One region of the Streptomyces sp. NPDC048434 genome, then DNA from elsewhere that is predicted to be linked to it. Evidence: predicted binding sites of a transcription regulator. Region 1 holds the regulator's gene; the other holds the start of a gene.

Region 1 (10,559 bases):
GGGGCGGCTCACTATCGGTCGTTGCGCGTGCTACGTACACCTATCTCACTGGTCACATCCTGAACCAGTCGGCCTCAGCCCCTTACGCGTGGGCGCATCGCGCTCTAGTCTGATCACTGCTCAAAGGTTACTCGCGAGTCACCAGCATCGAAGCGGGCCACGGAGGACGCCGTGACGGACACCCACACGCTGATCGAAAACCGGCCGCCTTCAGTGGCGCACCTCTTCCTGGAACGGGTTGCGGCCACGCCCGATATAGAGGCCTATCGCTATCCGGTCCCGGCCGCTTCCGGACAGGGGGCGGACGACTGGAAGGCGATCAGCTGGGCGCAGGCCGCGGACCGCGTCTACGCCGTGGCCGCCGGGCTCATTGCGCTCGGCATACTGCCCGAGGAGCGGGTGGCGCTGGCCGCCAACACCCGCGTCGAGTGGATCCTCGCCGACCTCGGTGTGCTCTGCTCCGGCGCCGCCACCACCACGGTCTACCCCAGCACCAACGTCGAGGAGACCGCCTACATCCTGGCCGACTCCGGCAGCCGGGTGCTGATCGCGGAGGACGCCGGGCAGCTCGCCAAGGCGCGCGAGCGGCGCGCGGAGCTGCCCGAGCTGGCGCATGTCGTCGTCATCGACGAGGCGGGCGTGGAGCCCGCCGAGGGCGATCCGGAGGGCTGGGTGCTCACCCTGGCCGAGCTGGAGAAGCGCGGCACCGCCTATCTGGAGGACCACCCGGAGTGCGTCAAGGAGCGGGTCGCCGCACTGCGCGCCGACCAGCTGGCGACGCTGATCTACACCTCCGGGACCACCGGCCGCCCCAAGGGCGTACAGCTGCCGCACGACTGCTGGTCGTACATGGCGCGCGCGATCCCGTCGACCGGCATGGTCACCCAGGAGGATGTGCAGTACCTCTGGCTGCCGCTGGCGCACGTCTTCGGCAAGGTGCTCACCGCGGGCCAGATCGCGGCCGGTCATGTGATCGCCGTCGACGGCCGGGTCGACAAGATCATCGAGAATCTGCCGGTCGTCCGGCCCACGTACATGGCGGCAGTGCCGCGGATCTTCGAGAAGGTCTACAACGGTGTCGCGGCCAAGGCCCGTGCGGGCGGCGGCGCCAAGTACAAGATCTTCCAGTGGGCGGCCGAGGTGGCCCGCGAGTACGCCAAGGTCTCGCAGGACAACTTCCGCCGCACCGGCAACGCCTCGGTGCCGTTCGCGCTCGGCGCCAAGCACAAGATCGCCGATGCGCTCGTCTACGCCAAGCTGCGGGAGGCGTTCGGCGGCCGGCTGCGCGCCGCGGTCTCCGGCTCGGCCGCGCTCTCACCGGAGATCGGCTACTTCTTCGCCGGCGCCGGCATCCACATCCTGGAGGGCTACGGCCTGACGGAGTCCAGCGCCGCCAGCTTCGTCAACCCCGGCGAGGCCTACCGCACCGGCACGGTCGGCAAGCCGCTGCCCGGCACCGAGGTGCGGATTGCCGAGGACGGCGAGATCCTGCTGCGCGGCCCCGGCATCATGCAGGGCTACCACGGCCTGCCGGACAAGACCGCCGAAGTCCTGGAGGCGGACGGCTGGTTCCACACCGGTGACATCGGCGAGCTCTCCGCGGACGGCTATCTGCGGATCACCGACCGCAAGAAGGACCTGATCAAGACCTCGGGCGGGAAGTACATCGCGCCCGCCGAGGTCGAGGGCCAGTTCAAGGCGGTCTGCCCGTTCGTCTCCAATGTGCTGGTGCACGGCGCCAACCGGAACTTCTGCACCGCGCTGATCGCCCTCGACGAGCCGACGATCATGTCCTGGGCGCAGGAGCACGGGCTGGCCGGCAAGGAGTACGCCGATCTCGTCGCCACCGACCAGGTCCGCGAGCTGGTCGACGGCTATGTCGAGCGGCTCAACGAGGGGCTGCAGCGCTGGCAGCAGATCCGCAAGTTCCGGCTGCTGCCGCGTGACCTGGACATCGAGCACGGTGAGGTGACCCCCAGCCTCAAGGTCAAGCGGCCCGTGGTGGAGCGGGTGTTCAAGGACCTGCTCGACGACATGTACGCCGGCACGCGCGAGGCGTAGCCGCAAGGGCGCGGCGGTACGGGGCGGGCCGGGTCGGCGCGCCCCGCACCGCCGCGCCCGTACGGGTGAATGCGGCCGCCGGCGGGAACCGCGGCTGCCGCTGAAGTGGTCCGTACCTGCTCCCCGGGCACCCCTTTGTGCGCGTCGGCCAACTCCCGCGGCGCGTCAGCCGAATTGGCCGCTGTGACCACCCACTTCTGTGACTCAGTGCTTATGGCTGCGCTCGTTCTGTCACTCTGTCGTTGGCGCATACGGCGCCGTAGCGGAGCTGCTCGGGAGTTGCTCAATGCGGACGACAACTTCGTCTCAACGGGACGACGTCACGGCGACGCGCATGGCGAGGGCGGGAGGGTCCCGTGGCGGACCCGCGGCCGGGCCTGCCGAGGGGGCCGCGGCCCGCTCCCGGTGGGCCAGCCTGCCCGGTGATCCGCAGGCCGCTGCCGCCGCCCGCCGGTTCGTCCGGGCCACGTTCGCCGACTGGGCCGACCAGGAGCTGCCCGGCGCGGAGGGCCTGGCCGGCCGGCTCGCGGACGAAGCGGTGCTGCTGGTCAGCGAGTTGGTGACGAATGCGGTGGTGCACGCGGGCACCACCGTCGAGTTGCGCTGCCGGCTGGAGCCGGCGCGGGAGCCGGGCGCGGAGCCCTACGGGAGCCGGAGCGGGGAACCGTACCCGGCGCCGTGCGCGGAAGCCCCCGGCGCGGGCCTCGACGGCACACCCGGCCCCGGTCTCGTCGTCGAGGTCTCCGACCACCACCCCGCCCAGCCGGTCCGCGCCCACGAGGACAGCGCCGCCGCCGAGAACGGCGGCCACGGGCTCCAGCTGATCAGCGCGGTCGCCGAATCCTGGGGCATCACCTACCGCCGGGCCATGAAGACCGTCTGGTTCCGGCTGCCCGTGGGTGCCCGGGACGGCGCCGGTCCCGAGCCCGAGTTCGCCTTCGACAGCCAGCTGCTGCAGCACGGACTGCGGGCCGCCGAACTCCTCGCCCCGGCGCCGCGCCGGTCCGCCCGGCCCGAGCACGACGCCGAACAGGTCGTCAACGGTGCCCTGTCCTTCCTCGCCGAAGCCTCCGATCTGCTCTCCGGCCAGCTCGACGCCGATCAGGTCGCCGCCCTCGCAGCCCAGTTGATCGTGCCGCGGCTCGCCGAATGGTGCGCGGTGTGGCTCTGCGACGGCGACAGCGGTGCGCCCGGCCGGGGCATCGCGGCGGACGGCGAGGAACAGCGGCTCGCCCGCGTCTGGCACACCTCCGAGAGCCGGATCGATGGGCTGCGTACGGCGCTGGAGAAGCAGCCGCCGGAACTGCCGGCCGCCGGCGCGCCCAGCGTTGCGTCCGGCGCGGCGCCCTGGCCCTGGCCGTACGAACCGAGCGGTTACGGGGCGGGCGGCGCCGCACTCGCCTGCCCCCTGGTCGCCGGCGGCCGCCGGCTCGGCACCCTGCTGCTCGGCCGGGGCGGACTGCTGCACTTCCCGGACGAGGTGGTCGGCCTGATCGAGGACCTGTGCCGCCGGGTCGCCCGCGCGGTCGCCACCGCCCGCGCCTACAGCCGGCAGGAACGCATCAGCCAGGTCCTGCAGCGCCGGCTGCTGCCCCGGGGGCGGGCGCAGGTGCCCGGCGTGGAGTCGGCGGTGGTCTACGAACCGCGCGAGGGCGCCTGGGCGGGCGGCGATTTCTGGGACCTCTTCGACGCCGGGGACGGCCGCTGGTGCTTCGCCCTCGGCGATGTCTGCGGCAGCGGCCCCGAGGCGGCCGCGGTGACCGGGCTGGCCCGCCCGGTGCTGCGGCTGCTGGCCCGTGACGGCTTCGGGGTGTCCGCGGTGCTCGACCGGCTCAACAAGACCATGGCGCGGGAGGCCGCTGACTCGGTCGCGGCGGTCGCGGCGGCGGTCGCGGCGGCCGGCGCCGGGGCGGAGGCGCCGGTCGAGATCCGCGAGGAGGGCGAACAGGCCCGGTTCCTGTCCCTGCTCTACGGCGAGATCGTCCCCTACCCCGGCGGTTCCGGCGGCGCCCGCTGCACCCTCGCCAGCGCCGGCCACCCGCTGCCGCTGGTGCTGGGCGCGGACGGCACGGTCCGGATCGTCGCGGCGCCGCAGATGCTGCTGGGAGTGGTGGAGGACGCCGCGTACGTCAGTGAATCGTTCGACCTCTGCCCAGGGGAAACGCTTCTGTGCGTCACCGACGGGGTGACCGAGCGGCGCTCGGGACGGCGGCTCTTCGACGACGAGGACGGTCTGGCCACCACCCTCGCCGGGGGCGCAGGCCTGGGCGCCACCGCCCTCGCCGACCACATCCGCAACACCGTCCACGCCTTCGGCCCGGTCCCGCCCGACGACGACCTGGCCCTGCTGGTCCTGCAGGCGGCCGGGCACGGGGTGCCGTAGGGCACACCGTGCCCGGACCGGCACCGCCCCGCCATGACGGACAATGGTTCCCATGCCTTCCGCACTGCCTGATGGTGAGCCGATGCCCGAGGACGGGGCGCTGCCCGGTCATACGCCGGCGGCGGCCGCCGGCCGGCCCCTCGGCTTCTATCTGCATGTGCCGTACTGCGCGACCCGCTGCGGCTACTGCGACTTCAACACCTACACCGCGAGCGAGCTGCGCGGCTCCGGCGGCGCCCTGGCCTCCCGCGACAACTACGCCGACACCGTCGTGGACGAGATCCGGCTGGCCCGCAAGGTGCTGGGCGACGACCCGCGTCCGGTCGAGACGGTCTTCGTCGGGGGCGGCACCCCGACCCTGCTGCCCGCCGCCGACCTCGGCCGGATGCTCGCCGCCATCCGCGAGGAATTCGGCCTCGCGCCCGGCGCCGAGATCACCACCGAGGCCAACCCGGAGTCCGTCGACCCCCGCTACCTCGACGGGCTGCTCGCGGGCGGGTTCAACCGGGTCTCCTTCGGTATGCAGAGCGCCCGGCAGCACGTCCTGAAGATCCTCGACCGTACGCACACCCCGGGCCGCCCCGAGGCCTGTGTCGCGGAGGCCCGCGCGGCCGGCTTCGACCACGTCAACCTCGACCTGATCTACGGCACCCCCGGCGAGACCGACGACGACTGGCGCGCCTCCCTCGACGCCGCGATCGGGGCCGGCCCCGACCATGTCTCCGCGTACGCCCTGATCGTCGAGGAGGGCACCCAGCTGGCCCGGCGGATCCGCCGCGGCGAGGTCCCGATGACCGACGACGATGTGCACGCCGACCGCTACCTCATCGCCGACGAACGCCTCGCCGCCGCCGGTTTCACCTGGTACGAGGTCTCCAACTGGGCCACCACCGACGCCGCCCGCTGCCGCCACAACGAGCTGTACTGGACCGGCGCCGACTGGTGGGGCGCGGGCCCCGGCGCCCACAGCCACGTCGGCGGCGTCCGCTGGTGGAACGTCAAACACCCCGGCGCCTACGCCCAGGCCCTCACCGAAGGCCGCTCCCCGGGCGCCGGCCGCGAGATCCTGGCGGACGAGGACCGCCGGGTGGAGCGCATCCTCCTGGAGCTGCGCCTCTCGGACGGCTGCCCCCTGGACATCCTCGCCCCGGCGGGCACGCGGGCGGCGGCCCGTGCGCTGGCCGACGGACTGCTGGAGGCCGGTCCGTACGAGGCGGGCCGAGCCGTGCTGACGCTCCGGGGGCGGCTGCTGGCGGACGCGGTGGTGCGGGATCTGGTGGACTGAGAACGTGATGTCCGCGAACGAGTGACCGATGCGGGTGCGCTGCGCGCCTGCCTACGCTGTCCATAGGCTGCCGCCAAATGAACGCGGCGGGATATGGAGGGCCACGGAGATGACCGCTGTGGATGACCGCCTGATTACTGACGCTGCCGAGATTTTCGAGAACCTGGAGGTTCCCGAAGGTTTCAAAGCCGAGCTCCTCAGGGGGGACATCGTGATGATGGCGGGGCCGGACCGGGTCCACAACGACATCGTGGAGTGCGTGCAGGACCAGATCCCCCGTGATCGCTGGCGTCGGCTGCAGACCCAGGACATCGCCATCCCCGGTGAGAACAGTGAGCCGCAGCCCGATCTCGTCGTCCTTGAGCGAGGGTCTCAGAAAGGCCCCGGCAGGCTCATCCCGGCTCCTGCGGTCACACTGCTCGTGGAGGTCGTCTCCAAGACCAGCATCGATCGGGATTATGGCGACAAGCGCTCGATCTACGCGGCGGGCAGAGTGCCCGTGTACCTGATCATCGACCCCACCGCCGGGCAATGTGTGGTGCTCACCGAACCGACGGGCAGCGGAGAGGAAGCCGACTACCAGATGGAGTGCACCACGAAGTTCGGAGTCCCCGTTCCCTTGGATGTCCTCGGCGTCAAGCTGAACACCACCGAGTTCGAGACCCTCCCCGCCGTCACACGTCACCGCCGGCCGTAACGAAGTCGATCAGCTCCTCCACCCGTCCCAGCAGCGCCGGCTCCAGGTCCTTGTAGGAGCGCACGCAGGACAGGATCCGCTGCCAGGCGGCCCCCGTGTTCTCCGGCCAGCCCAGCGCCCGGCACACCCCCGTCTTCCAGTCCTGGCCGTGCGGGACGGACGGCCAGGCCGCAATCCCGACCGAGGACGGCTTCACCGCCTCCCAGATGTCGATGTAGGGGTGGCCCACCACCAGCGCATGGGCACCGGTCACCCCGGCCGCGATACGCGACTCCTTCGAGCCGGGCACGAGATGGTCGACGAGGACGCCGAGACGGGCGTCCGGGCCGGGGGAGAAGCCGCGGACGATCGCGGGCAGGTCGTCGATGCCCTCCAGGTACTCCACGACGACGCCCTCGATACGCAGGTCGTCGCCCCACACCCGCTCCACCAGCTCGGCGTCGTGCCGGCCCTCCACATAGACGCGCCCGGCGCGGGCGACCCGTGCGCGGGCGCCGGGCACGGCGAGTGATCCCGATGCCGTACGCGCCGGAGCGGCGGCCGCCGGCCTGTCCTGGGGACGTACGAGCGTGACCACCCGCCCCTCCAGGAGGAAGCCGCGCGGCTCCATGGGGAAGACCCGGTGCTTGCCGAAGCGGTCCTCCAGGGTGACCGTCGGGCCCTGCGCCGTCTTCTCGCAGCGGATCACGGCGCCGCAGAAGCCCGAGGTGACCTCCTCGACGACCAGATCGGGATCGGCCGGCACCTCCGGGGCGGGCCGCTGCTTCTTCCAGGGCGGGGTGAGATCGGGGCTGTAGCGCCTGTTCTGCATCGAGTAGGGCCTGTTCTCTGCGGGTGGTCGGTGTTTCGGCCGGGGGGCGTGGGGCGTCCCCGGGGGATGCAGTCAGGGCGGGGTGAGGCCGGGGCCGTGGCGCTTGCTCTGCATGGGGCCTGTTCCGTCGGGCGGGCGGGTGGTGGTCAGGACAGGGGCGATGCCGAAACGGGCGGCGGTCAGGAAGGCGCGACGCCGAAGCGGGCGGCCAGGGCGTCGCGTTGGGCACGGACGAACGGGGCGTCCACCACGGCGCCATGGCCGGGAACGTACCGTGCGTCCTCACCGCCGAGGGCCAGCAGCCGCTCCAGCGCGCCGGGCCACTGCTGGGGCAGCGCGTCGGGGCCCGCCTGGGGCTCGCCGGACTCCTCGACCAGATCCCCGCAGAAGACGATCTCCGCTTCCCCGCGCCGGCCCGGTACCAGGACGGCCAGATCGTGGGCGGTGTGCCCGGGGCCGACGTTGGCGAGCAGCACCTGCCGGTCGCCGAGCTCGACGGTCAGCTGGCCGTGCACGTGGTGGTGCGGGGCGACGAGCAGATCGGCGGCCTCCGCGGCGGCATCCGCCTCGACGCCCTCGCGGACCGCGGTCCGCCGCAGCTCGTCCTTCTCGCGCCGGAGCAGCTCGCCAAGGCCGGCCGCGCCGAACACCTCGACGCCCGCGAAGGCGGCCGTGCCCAGGACATGATCGAAATGCGGATGGGTGAGCGCGACATGCGTCACTTCCCGGCCCAGTACGCCACGGATCGACCGGCGCAGATCCGCGCCGTCGCGAAGGGTCGCGCCGGTGTCGACGATCATGACGCCGGTGGTCCCGGCGATCACCCCGACCGTCTCGTCCCAGCCCGGCATCCGGCGCCTGGCGACGCCGTCACCGAGTCGTTCCCAACCGGCCTCTTCCCAAGCAGTGTGCATACCGAGACGCTAGCGCCATCGCGATAGCGTTGCCCGACAGATCGACCGAACACGGTCATCGGGCAAGTACTCCGCGCGGCCGCCCTTGCCGCAGCCGTGCTACCCGGCCGTACACTGGCTCAGGGTCTGGCACTCGGCTTGCGTGAGTGCCAGGAGAGACGAGACGGCGGACGGCCGGACTGGAGGTGCGCGGGATGCTCAGTGAACGCAGGCTGGAGGTGCTGCGCGCCATCGTCCAGGACTACGTCGGGACGGAGGAGCCGGTCGGCTCCAAGGCGCTCACCGAGCGCCATCGGCTCGGGGTCTCCCCGGCCACCATCCGCAACGACATGGCGGCCCTGGAGGACGAGGGGTTCATCGCCCAGCCGCACACCAGCGCCGGGCGGATCCCGACCGACAAGGGCTACCGCCTGTTCGTCGACAAGCTGGCCGGCGTCAAGCCGCTGTCCAGCCCGGAGCGGCGGGCGATCCAGAATTTCCTGGACGGCGCCGTCGACCTCGACGACATGGTGGGCCGCACGGTCCGGCTGCTGGCGCAGCTGACCCGGCAGGTCGCCGTCGTGCAGTATCCGTCCCTGACCCGGTCCACGGTCCGGCATGTCGAGCTGCTGGCCCTGGCCCCGGCCCGGCTGATGCTCGTACTGATCACGGACACCGGCCGGGTCGAGCAGCGGATCATCGACTGCCAGGCACCGTTCGGCGAAACCTCCCTGGCGGATCTGCGGGCGCGGCTCAACAGCCGGGTCGTCGGCCGCCGGTTCGCGGATGTGCCGCAGTTGGTGCAGGATCTCCCGGAGTCCTTCGAGCAGGACGACCGCGGCACGGTCTCGACAGTGCTGTCGGTGTTGCTGGAAACTTTGGTGGAAGAGACCGAAGAGCGGCTGATGATCGGCGGTACCGCCAATCTCACGCGCTTCGGGCACGATTTCCCCCTGACGATCCGGCCCGTGCTGGAGGCCCTTGAGGAGCATGTGGTGATGCTCAAGCTGCTCGGGGAGGCCAACGACTCGGGCATGACCGTACGTATCGGGCATGAGAATGCCCATGAAGGCCTGGCGTCCACATCGGTCGTCACGGTCGGCTACGGTTCGGGCGACGAGGCAGTCGCCAAACTCGGCGTGGTCGGACCGACCCGCATGGACTACCCCGGAACGATGGGAGCGGTACGCGCAGTGGCACGTTACGTCGGACAAATCCTCGCGGAGTCGTAAGTGGCCACGGATTATTACTCGGTCCTCGGCATCAGCCGTGATGCCTCGCAGGAACAGATCAAGAAGGCCTTCCGTCGGCTGGCGCGTGAGCTGCACCCGGACGTGAACCCGGATCCCAAGACCCAGGAGCGGTTCAAGGAGATCAACGCCGCTTACGAGGTCCTGTCGGACCCGCAGAAGAAGCAGGTCTACGACCTCGGCGGCGACCCGCTCTCGCAGGCCGGCGGCGGCCAGGGCGCGGGCGGCTTCGGCGCGGGCTTCGGCAACTTCTCCGACATCATGGACGCGTTCTTCGGCACCGCGTCGCAGCGCGGGCCGCGCTCGCGCACCCGCCGCGGCCAGGACGCCATGATCCGGCTCGACATCGAGCTGAACGAAGCGGCCTTCGGCACGACCAAGGACCTCCAGGTCGACACCGCCGTCGTCTGCACGACCTGCAGCGGCGAGGGCGCGGCGCCCGGCACCTCGGCGCAGACCTGCGACATGTGCCGCGGCCGCGGTGAGGTCTCGCAGGTCACCCGGTCCTTCCTCGGCCAGGTCATGACGTCCAGGCCGTGCCCGCAGTGCCAGGGCTTCGGCACGGTCGTGCCGACCCCGTGCCACGAGTGCGCCGGCGACGGCCGGATCCGCTCCCGCCGCACGCTGACCGTCAAGATCCCGGCCGGTGTCGACAACGGCACCCGCATCCAGCTCGCGGGCGAGGGCGAGGTCGGCCCCGGCGGCGGCCCCGCCGGTGATCTCTATGTGGAGATCCACGAGCTGGCGCACTCGGTCTTCCAGCGGCGCGGCGACGATCTGCACTGCACGGTCACCATCCCGATGACAGCGGCGGCGCTGGGCACGAAGTGTCCGCTGGAGACGCTGGACGGGGTGGAGGAGATCGATGTCCGGCCCGGTACCCAGTCCGGCCAGTCGATCCCGCTGCACCAGCGCGGGGTGACGCATCTGCGCGGCGGCGGCCGGGGCGATCTCATCGTCCATGTCGAGGTGATGACGCCGTCCAAGCTCGACCCCGATCAGGAAGAGGCGCTGCGGCGGCTGGCCAAGCTCCGCGGGGAGGAACGGCCCACGGGGCAGTTCCAGCCGGGGCAGCAGGGCTTGTTCTCGCGGCTGAAGGATGCGTTCAACGGGCGATAGCCCCAGGTCGGCCCGGGGAGCCGAAGCCGTTCGCGCTGCGGCGCAGCGGCCTCGGACCCG
Region 2 (10,559 bases), on a different contig from region 1:
CGGCGGCGAGTACGCCTCGGGATCGAAGATGCGGCCGCCCCTCGCCTTGCTGCGCCGCGCCGGATCCACGAACACCGCGTCATATCCGGCGGTGTCCACCTCCGTCACATCCGCGCAGCGCACCTCGATCAGCTCCACGAGCCCCAGAGCCTCGGCGTTGGCCCGGGCCGCGGCGCAGGCCAGCGGGTCACGGTCGACGGCCAGTACCCGGATCCCGGCCCGGGCCAGCGCGATCGCGTCGCCGCCGATGCCGCAGCACAGATCGGCCAGCGTACGGATGCCCAGTGCGGCGAGCCGGGCGGCGCGGTGGGCGGCGACCGTGGCGCGGGTGGACTGCTCGACGCCGTTCGGCGTGAAGTACATCAGCCGCGCGTCCGCGCCGAACTTCGCCGCCGCGCGCTGCCGCAGCCGGGCCTGGCCGAGTGCGGCGGAGACCAGCGGCGCGGGGTGATCGCGGCGCAACCGGGTCGCGGTGGCCAGTTCGTCCGCCGGGTCGTGGTCACGCAGCTCGGCCAGCAGCGATTGCCCCTCCGGGGCGAGCAGGGCGACGAAGGTGTCGAGGTCGTTCACGGTGTCATTGTCTACCCGCGTTGTCGGCGTTCCCGCCGCGCCTGTGGGTCTTCCCGCGTGGTCGGCTTTCCCGCCGTTGCGCCTGCGGGCCTCCCCGCGTTGTCGGCTGTCCCGCCGTGTCCCGTCTCGCCGTTGCGCCTGCGGCCCTTGTCGCGTTGTTGGCTGTCCCGCCGTCTCGCGTCTCGCCGTTGCGCCTGCGGCGGGCGTGGTGTTGTCGGGTGCGGTGCCGCTCCTCCGGACTTCGTCCTGCGGCGCGTCCCCTCCCGTGGGTGGGTGGGAAGAGGCCGGCGGGGGCAAGCGTGAGCGATCAGGCGCGCCCTGTGGACGCAAGCACAGGGAAACGGGACACACAACGCCCGCCCCCGCTCACCTCTCCCACCCGCCTACGGGAGGGGACGGACCGAAGGACGAAGTCCGTAGGGCCGTCACCGCACCCGACAAACCCACGCCCGCCGCAGGCGCAACGGCGCGAAACCATCACGGCGGGGCAGTCGACAACGCGGGAAGGGCCGCAGGCGCAACGGCGCGAAACCATCACGGCGGGACAGCCGGAAACGTGGGGCCTCAAGCCGGCTCACGGCGCCGCTGCGCATGATCGCTGATCCGTAGCAGCAGTGCCACCATCACCCAGTTCGCGACGAGTGAGGAGCCGCCCTTGGCGAGGAACGGCAGGGCCTTGCCGGTCAGCGGGATGAGGCCGGTGACGCCGCCGGCGACGACGAAGACCTGTAGCAGCAGTGCCCCGGAGAGCCCGACCGCGAGCAGCTTGCCGAACGGGTCGCGGGCGGTCAGGCCCACCCGCAGTCCGCGCTGCGCGAGCAGCACGTACAGCATGATCACGACCATCACCCCGGCCAGCCCCAGCTCCTCGCCGACGGTGGTGAGGATGAAGTCGCTGTTGCCGGCGAAGCCGATCAGCTCCGGGTGGCCCCGGCCCAGTCCGCTGCCCGAGATGCCGCCGCTGCCGAAGCTGAACAGCGCCTGCGCGGCCTGGTCGGAGATCAGGCCCGGTGGTCTCCGCGCCTGGGGCAGGAAGATGTCCATCGGATGCAGCCAGGCCATGATGCGGCCCTTGACGTGCGGTTCCGTGGAGCCGACGACGGTGGCGCCGACCGCGGCCATGGCCAGGCCGCAGAGCACCCAACTGGTGCGCTCGGTAGCCATGTACAGCATGATCACGAAGACGCCGAAGAAGATCAGCGAGGTGCCCAGGTCCCGTTCGAAGACCAGCACCAGCAGGCTGATCACCCAGATGGTGAAGATCGGTGCGAGCTGGCGTCCCGGGGGCAGCTGGACGCCCAGGACACGGCGGCCGGCCAGCGCCAGCGCATCGCGGTTGACGGTGAGATAGCCGGCGAAGAACACCGAGATCATGATCTTCACGAACTCGCCGGGCTGCAGCGACAGCGGCCCGAGCAGGATCCAGCGCTTGGCGCCGTACATGTCGGCGCCGAAGAAGGCCGGGGCCATCAGCAGCACCAGCGCGACCACCATCGTCAGATAGATGTAGCGCTGCAGAATGCGGTGATCGCGCAGCACCAGCAGGATCGCGATACAGACGGCCACCCCGATCACCGTCCACACCAGCTGCCCGCTCGCCGCCTCGGCGATCTTCAGCCGGGGCGTCTGCGCATAGGTGATATCCAGGCGGTGCAGCAGCACCAGGCCGATCCCGGTCAGCAGCGTCGCCAGCGGCAGGATCAACGGATCGGCGCGGGGCGCGAAACGGCGCAGGACCAGATGCGGGACCAGTGCCACGAAGAACATGCTGACGGCGAAGCCGGTCAGCCCGCCGGGCAGTCGGCCGGTCATCGACAGGCCGGTGCAGGCGTAGCCGAAGTCCGCGATCAGCACGGCGAAGGCGAGCAGCCATGCCTCGGTCCGCCGGCGGTCCGGTGCCCGGGCCAGCGCGGCGAACGTCATGGTGCGCTCGGCGTCGCTCTCCGGTTTCCCGGGGGCCCGGGGAACGCTGGTCTGTCCACGCACGCGGTTCCTCCGCCACTGATCGTTCCAGGCCGCCGGCCGGCCGGGGGTGCCCGGTTCGTCGGCCCGGCAGTCGGGGAGGTAGACGAGGCAGCCGGTGGCGTGGTTGCGAGGGAACGGGAAGGTGTGTCCGATTTGATAGGAACCTGCTCGTCACCCGGCTCCCGGCCCGCCCCGATCCCGCCGCGGTCGGCCCTGGCCGGCGGGCTGCGGACCTCCGGAGGCCGTGACTTCGTACGGCCGGTCAACCGGCGTGGGAGGAAGCCCACCCCGCCGCGCTGGCACTCCGCTTGACCGAGTGCTAACCGCGTCATAGTCTCGGCGTTGGCACTCTCCACTGGCGAGTGCCAGACACACAGCGACGGGCAGGTCCGGCACCCGCGACGACGGATCGACCTGGTCGCCACCTCAGACAGTTAACCCCGTGAGATCTCCGAAGGGGGAGGTCGGATCGTGACGACCACCAGCTCCAAGGTTGCCATCAAGCCGCTTGAGGACCGCATTGTGGTCCAGCCGCTCGACGCCGAGCAGACCACGGCTTCGGGCCTGGTCATTCCGGACACCGCCAAGGAGAAGCCCCAGGAGGGCGTTGTCCTGGCCGTGGGCCCGGGCCGTGTCGAGGACGGCAAGCGCATCGAGCTCGACGTAAAGGTCGGCGACGTTGTGCTCTACAGCAAGTACGGCGGCACCGAGGTGAAGTACAACAACGAGGACTACCTCGTGCTCTCGGCTCGCGACGTGCTCGCGATCGTCGAGAAGTAAGTCACCCAGATTTGCCGTGATCTGCGCCCCTGGTTCCCGCGTCTAAACAACCCGGGGCAGGGGCGCAGTTCGTTTGAGCGACAGCGGTCCCCACGTCGTGGCCGAGGATCGCAATGAGAGGACTTGAAGCAACCCATGGCGAAGATCCTGAAGTTCGACGAGGACGCCCGTCGCGCCCTTGAGCGCGGCGTCAACAAGCTCGCCGACACGGTCAAGGTGACGATCGGCCCCAAGGGCCGCAACGTCGTCATCGACAAGAAGTTCGGTGCGCCCACGATCACCAACGACGGTGTCACCATCGCCCGTGAGGTCGAGGTCGACGACCCGTACGAGAACCTGGGCGCCCAGCTCGTCAAGGAGGTGGCGACCAAGACCAACGACATCGCGGGTGACGGCACCACCACCGCCACCGTGCTGGCCCAGGCGCTGGTCCGCGAGGGCCTGCGCAACGTCGCCGCCGGTGCCTCCCCGGCCGCCCTGAAGAAGGGCATCGACGCCGCGGTCAAGGCCGTGTCCGAGGAGCTCCTCGCGACCGCCCGTCCGATCGACGACAAGACCGACATCGCCGCCGTGGCCGGTCTGTCCGCGCAGGACAAGCAGGTCGGCGAGCTCATCGCCGAGGCGATGGACAAGGTCGGCAAGGACGGTGTCATCACCGTCGAGGAGTCCAACACCTTCGGTCTGGAGCTGGACTTCACCGAGGGCATGGCCTTCGACAAGGGCTACCTCTCGCCGTACATGGTCACCGACCAGGAGCGTATGGAGGCCGTCCTCGAGGACCCGTACATCCTGATCCACCAGGGCAAGATCGGCTCGATCCAGGACCTGCTGCCGCTGCTGGAGAAGGTCATCCAGGCCGGTGCCTCCAAGCCGCTGCTGATCATCGCCGAGGACGTCGAGGGTGAGGCCCTGTCGACGCTCGTCGTCAACAAGATCCGTGGCACCTTCAACGCCGTGGCCGTCAAGGCCCCCGGCTTCGGTGACCGCCGCAAGGCCATGCTCGGCGACATCGCCACCCTCACCGGTGCCACCGTCATCGCCGAGGAGGTCGGCCTCAAGCTCGACCAGGCCGGTCTGGACGTGCTGGGCACCGCCCGCCGCGTGACCGTCACCAAGGACGACACCACCATCGTCGACGGTGGCGGCAAGTCCGAGGACGTCGTCGGCCGCGTCAACCAGATCAAGGCCGAGATCGAGTCCACGGACTCGGACTGGGACCGCGAGAAGCTCCAGGAGCGCCTCGCCAAGCTCGCCGGTGGCGTCTGCGTCATCCGCGTGGGTGCGGCCACCGAGGTCGAGCTCAAGGAGAAGAAGCACCGTCTGGAGGACGCCATCTCCGCGACCCGCGCCGCGGTCGAGGAGGGCATCGTCTCCGGTGGTGGCTCCGCTCTGGTCCACGCCGCCAAGGTGCTGGAAGGCTCCCTGGGCAAGGAGGGTGACGAGGCCACCGGTGTCGCCGTCGTCCGTCGCGCCGTCGTCGAGCCGCTGCGCTGGATCGCGGAGAACGCCGGCCTCGAGGGCTACGTCATCACCGCGAAGGTCGCCGAGCTGGACAAGGGCAACGGCTTCAACGCCGCCACCGGCGAGTACGGCGACCTGGTCAAGGCCGGCGTCATCGACCCGGTGAAGGTCACCCGCTCCGCCCTGGAGAACGCCGCGTCGATCGCCTCGCTGCTGCTGACGACCGAGACCCTGGTCGTCGAGAAGCCCGCCGAGGACGAGTCGGCCGAGGCCGGTCACGGCCACGGGCACGCGCACTGACGCAACACGCCGGGCAGCTAGCTGCCTGACGTACGAGACCCGGTCCCTGCCGTGTGCGGGGGCCGGGTTCTCCGTTTGTGCGGGGGACGGGCGCCTCCGGTCCGGTTGTACGGGACGGGCCCCTCCGGTCCGGTTGTGCGGCACGGTGCCCTCCGGTCCGGGCCACCCGCTGCCGCCGCTTCGGGCGGTTCAGGCCGAGTGGTGCAGATGCTCCGGCCGTACGGGATCGGTGAACGGGCGGCCCCGGACGTAGCGTTCGAGATCGTGGAGGGCGTGGTCGGCCAGACGGTGGAGTTCGGTGCCCAGCGACCCCGCCACATGGGGCGTGAGCAGGACGTTCGGCAGCTCGTACAACGGCGAATCGGCAGGCGGGAGTTCGGGCTCGGTGACGTCCAGCACGGCGTGCAGGCGGCCGGAGACCAGCTCGGGGAGCAGCGCCGCCCCGTCGATCAGCGAGCCGCGGGCGGTGTTGATCAAGGTCGCGCCGTCGGGCAGCAGGGCCAGTTCGCGGGCGCCGAGCAGATGGCGGGTGGCGGGCAGCTGCGGGGCGTGCACGGTGACGATGTCGCTGCCGGCGCAGAGCGCGTCGAGGGGGACGGGCCGCACGCCGAGCCGGGCGGCGTCGGCGTCGGTCACATAGGGATCGTGCAGCAGGACACGCAGATCGAACGGGCGCAGCAGCTCGATGACGCGGCGGCCGATGCGGGAGGCGCCGATGACGCCGACGGTGCGGCGGTAGTTGCCGGCGGCGCCGAGCTCGTGGTGCCAGTCGTGCGGTGTGCGCAGGCCGCGGTAGCGGTGGGCGGAGTGCAGCACGCGTTTGTTGGCGAAGAGGATCGCGGCGAGGGTGTACTCGGCGACCGGGAGCGCATTGGCGGCGGCGGCCGAGGAGACGGCGATACCGCGCTCCCAGCAGGCGTCGGTGATGTGGTGTTTGACCGATCCGGCCGCGTGCACGACGGCGCGCAGCCGCGGGGCCGCGTCCAGCACCCGGCCGGTGAGCGGCGGGGCGCCCCAGCAGGTGAGGAGCACCTCGGCGTCGGCGAGGGCGGCGGCGACCTCGGGGGTGGGGTCGGCCAGCTCGTGTGCGACGAGGCCCGGGTCGGTACGGACGAGGGCCGTGAGGCGGGTGTGGTGGTCGCCGTCGAGGAGCCGGCCGGCGATGCCGGGGCCCATCGACAGCAGCAAGGCGGGCCGGACGGACGGCATTTCCGCAGGTTCGGAGGCTTTGTCAGGGGTGGGTTGGATAAGCATCAACAGTGCTCCTGCCCGGTCGCCCGTCGTCGTTCGTCCAGGTGCCGCTGCCGGCGACGAGAGGGGCTTTCCCGCCGACCGGTCCTTCGATGCCCTTCCCCGTGCGTTCGATTGACGTGGTGCCGGCCGCGGTTGAAGGATTCCGTCGCCCGGCCGCCGCCCAACTGCCCCAGGGGAAGCCATGCCCGAGCCCTACCCCGAACGCCCCCGGCACTCTCGGCATCACCCGCCCCGCCCTTCCCCGTCCCTCCCCTTCCCCCTCCCGCCCGAGGACCGCCGCCGCAGCCCGTACACCGGCTGGACCCGCGCCCACTGGGAGGCGATGGCCGACGGGCTGCTCCACGCCACCGCTCCCCATGCCTCCCCCCGCCACGGCCTGATCGCCTTGCCCGGCGCCCGCCCCAGCTCCTCCGGCCCCCGCTCGGACGGCCTCGAAGGCTTCGCCCGGACGTTCTTGCTCGCCGCCCTCAGAGTCGCCGGCAGCAACGGCCATGACCCGCACGCCCACCTCGCCCGCTACGCGGAAGGCCTGGCCGCCGGCACCGAAAAACCCACCACCGCCCGCGAGTTGACGCCCGCCGACCCCGACTCCTGGCCCCGTATCGACGCCGTCCGCCAGGCCCGTGTCGAAGCCGCCTCGCTCGCCCTCGGCCTGCGCCTGACCCGCCCCTGGCTGTGGGACACCCTCGACGACGGCGTCCGCGCCCGCGTCGTCGACTGGCTGCTGCCCGCCCTGGGCCCGTCCCCCGTGGACAACAACTGGTGGCTCTTCGGCCTCACCGTCGGCGGCTTCCTCCGCGCGGCGGGCATCGAGACCGTCCGCGCGCAGGCCGCCATCGACCGCGCGCTGACCCGTATCGAGGACTGGTACCGCGGCGACGGCTGGTACTCGGACGGCGACAACCGCGCATTCGACCACTACAACGCCTGGGCGATGCACTTCTACCCGGTCCTGCACGCCCACCTCGGCGCCGACCGGACGCTCCTGGCCACCTACGGCGCCCGCCTGCGCGCCCAACTGGACGGCTACACCCGCCTCTTCGACGCCAACGGTGCACCCCTGCCGTTCGGCCGCTCCCTCACCTACCGCTTCGCCGCCACCGCGGCCCCCTGGCTGGGCGCCCTCACCGGCCACACCCCGCTCACCCCCGGTGCCACCCGCCGCCTCGCCTCCGGGACCCTGCGCCACTTCCTCGACCGTGGCGCCGTCACCGAGGACGGCCTGTTACCGCTCGGCTGGTACGGCCCCTATGCACCGATGCTCCAGAGTTACTCGGGACCGGCCTCGCCCTACTGGGCGGCCAAGGGCTTCGTCGGCCTCCTGCTCCCCGCCGGCCACCCCGCCTGGACCGACCCCGAGGCCCCCCTCCCCGCCGAAACCGCGGATGCCGCCCACCCCCTCGGCCCCACCGGTCTGCTCCTCCAGTCCACCGCCTCCGACGGCCTGGTCCGCCTCCACAACCACGGCAGCAACTCCACCCGCGCCGCCCCCGACCCCTGCTACGACCGCTTCGCCTACTCCACCCGCACCGGCCCCACCACGCCCGCCGCCGAGGGCCCGCACCTGCCCGACAACCACTTCGGCCTGCTCATCGACGGCCGCCCCACCACCCGCGGCCCCGCCACCCCTCACGCGGCCGGCCCCGACTGGGCCTCCTCCGGCCACACACCCCGTCACGCCGACGGCAGCGACCTGCCGGGCCTCCGGATCCTGTCCGCCACCCTCGCCCACGGCCGCGCCGAACTCCGCGCCCACCTGGTCACCGGCGCCACCCCCGGCACCCGCGTACGCCAGACGGGCTGGGCCACCACGCCCGACGGCCCCACCGCCCAACTCCACCCCGTCCACGGCTACGACACCCCGCCCCGCCGCACCCCGACGGGCAGCACCCTCTTCGGCCCCGGCACCGAAACCGCCCTCCTGGAGGGCCGCACCACACCCGGCCCCGGGGGCACCCTCTTCGTGGCCCTGGCATCCCTGACGGGGGACCCGGACCCCGCCCCCGTACACACCCTCGCGACCACCCGCCTCGCCGGCCACGACATCCATGTCACCTGGCACGACGGCACCACCGCTCGGCTGGCCCTGCCCCACCCGCCCACGGGAGACGCCGGGCGGGAGGGGCCGGGGTCCAGGAGGTGAGCGGCAGTCCTGGACCGGCCCCCGGAGGCCGCCCGCCACCCCGCCCGGCAGCCCCCGCAGCGGCACGGCACGCCCGCACGGCACCGCTCCCGGCACCGCGGGAAGTAACCCCGCGTCAGCGCGGCCCGTACTTACGGCCGGTACGGGACGTCAGACCCCCCAGCACCCCACGGGGCGCCAGTTTCACGGCGCCCATGAGCGCCTTGTACCGCGGGTCCGGAATGGAAAGGGACTTACCCCGCGTCAGATCCTTCATCGCGGCATCGACCAGCTTGTCCGCGTCCAGCCACATCCACCCGGGGATGCTGTCCGTCCCCATCCCGGCCCGCTGGTGGAACTCGGTCCGCACGAACCCCGGGCACAGCGCCATCAGCCGGACGCCGCTGCCGGCCAGATCCCGCGCGGCGCCCTGGGTGAACTGCACGACCCACGCCTTGCTCGCGCCGTAGGTGCCGCGCGGCACGAACGCCGCCACCGACGCCACATTGACCACCGCGCCCCGCCGCCGGTCCCGCATCCCGCGCACCCCGGCCGTGGTCAGCCGCAGCACCGCCTCGCAGTGCACCTTCAGCATCGTCAGCTCGTCGGCCATCGAGACTTCGAGGTACTCGCCCTTGTTGCCGAAACCGGCGTTGTTCACCAGCAGATCCACCGGGTGCTTGGTGTCCGAGAGCCGCGCCTCGACGGCGGCGATGCCCTCCTCGGTGGACAGATCGGCGCTCAGCACCTCGGCCTCGATGCCGTGCCGGTCGTGCAACTCGGTGGCCTGCTCGTGCAGTCGCTTCTCGTCGCGCGCGACCAGCACCACGCTGTGGCCGTCGCTCGCGAGCCGCCGGGCGAACGCCGCCCCGATGCCCGCCGTCGCTCCCGTGATCAATGCAGTCGTCATACGGGCACGCTATCCGCCCGGGGCACAAGGCCCGCGCCCCTCCCCCCGGCGGCGCGGCCGCCCGCGCACGACCGGCATTCGGCCCTCCGGCAACCGGGCCGCGGGCTCACCGCTCCCGGCCCGCACGACCCGTCGGCCGCCCGGCTCCCGCGGGGTCGCCGGAGCCGCCCCCGCCCGGTCCGCGGAGCCGGTCCGGGCACCGCCCCGCGGAGCTGGTCCGGGCACGACCCCGCGGCTCAACCCTCCTGCCGCGCCGTGTACTTCAGCGCCTTGCGCCGTGCCTCCTCCGGGAGCGCGCCACTCGCCTCCAGCAACCGCGGCAGCAGCTCCCGCCGGGTCGTCAGGGCCTGGAAGGTCAGCCCGATCGTCACCTCGTGGTCCGGGCGGTGCACCACCTCGACGGCGTCCCCGGCGCGGATCTCGCCCGCCTCGATCACCCGTAGATACGCGCCGGGCACCGCGGCCTGGGTGAACCGCTTGATCCAGCCGTGCTCGCCCATCCGCCCGTGGAACGTACGGCAGGGGATACGCGGTGAGGTGACCTCCAGCAGCAGCCGCGGGCCGACCCGCCAGCGTTCGCCGATGCGGGCGCCGGTGACCTCGACGCCCGACGTGGTGAGGTTCTCGCCGAAGGACCCGTTGGCCAGCTCACGGCCCAGCTCCCGCTGCCACTCGTCCAGGTCTTCGCGCGCGTAGGCGTAAACGGCCTGGTCGTCGCCGCCGTGATGGCGCAGATCGACCACCGCGTCACCGGCCAGCCCGCTGCCTGCGGTGCCCTTGGCGCCGGGGGCGGTGACCGCCACCGGGCCGTCCACGGGCCGTTTGTCGATGCCCGTGCCGCCCTCGGCGTCGGTGTGCTCGGACGGGGCGGGCCGGCCCAGATTCACGGTCAGCAGCTTCATACGGTGCTCCGTCGCTCGATCGGCGTGGTTCATGGAGAGGCCCGGGGCGTCCCCCTCTTACGCGTGCCCTCGATCCAGGTCTTACGCGTGCCCTCGATCCAGGTCCACGCTAGCCATCCCGCCCCAAAAGCATCGACTCATTTTTGCCTGATCAACCCAAGACCCCCTTATGCTCGAAACATGATCGAGGCCCGTCATCTCCGTGTGCTGCGTGCCGTCGCCAGGAGCGGCTCGTTCTCCGCCGCCGCGCGCGAGCTGGGCTGCACCCAGCCGGCCGTCAGCCAGCAGATGAAGG

The links. The regulator HrcA, encoded in region 1, represses chaperone genes, less so after heat shock. The targets are predictions, from matches to a motif close to TTNGCACTCNGNNNNNCNGAGTGCNAA.
Region 2: the regulator HrcA is predicted to act here: its motif matches at 2,832-2,858, upstream of groES (co-chaperone GroES).

Annotation. Positions count from the first base shown of each region.
Region 1 is NZ_JBICXQ010000007.1:18,908-29,466, forward strand. It holds gene ACGFWI_RS10195 (AMP-dependent synthetase/ligase) at 172-2,061, shown strand; gene ACGFWI_RS10200 (SpoIIE family protein phosphatase) at 2,396-4,444, shown strand; gene hemW (radical SAM family heme chaperone HemW) at 4,497-5,729, shown strand; gene ACGFWI_RS10210 (Uma2 family endonuclease) at 5,839-6,426, shown strand; gene ACGFWI_RS10215 (DUF3097 domain-containing protein) at 6,404-7,237, opposite strand; gene ACGFWI_RS10220 (MBL fold metallo-hydrolase) at 7,417-8,151, opposite strand; gene hrcA (heat-inducible transcriptional repressor HrcA) at 8,346-9,362, shown strand; gene dnaJ (molecular chaperone DnaJ) at 9,363-10,499, shown strand.
Region 2 is NZ_JBICXQ010000011.1:6,334-16,892, reverse strand. It holds gene ACGFWI_RS14815 (methyltransferase domain-containing protein) at 1-570, opposite strand, end outside; gene ACGFWI_RS14810 (FtsW/RodA/SpoVE family cell cycle protein) at 1,135-2,493, opposite strand; gene groES (co-chaperone GroES) at 3,007-3,315, shown strand; gene groL (chaperonin GroEL) at 3,451-5,076, shown strand; gene ACGFWI_RS14795 (hydroxyacid dehydrogenase) at 5,266-6,285, opposite strand; gene ACGFWI_RS14790 (DUF2264 domain-containing protein) at 6,512-8,473, shown strand; gene ACGFWI_RS14785 (SDR family NAD(P)-dependent oxidoreductase) at 8,589-9,362, opposite strand; gene ACGFWI_RS14780 (MOSC domain-containing protein) at 9,599-10,264, opposite strand; gene ACGFWI_RS14775 (LysR family transcriptional regulator) at 10,445-10,559, shown strand, end outside.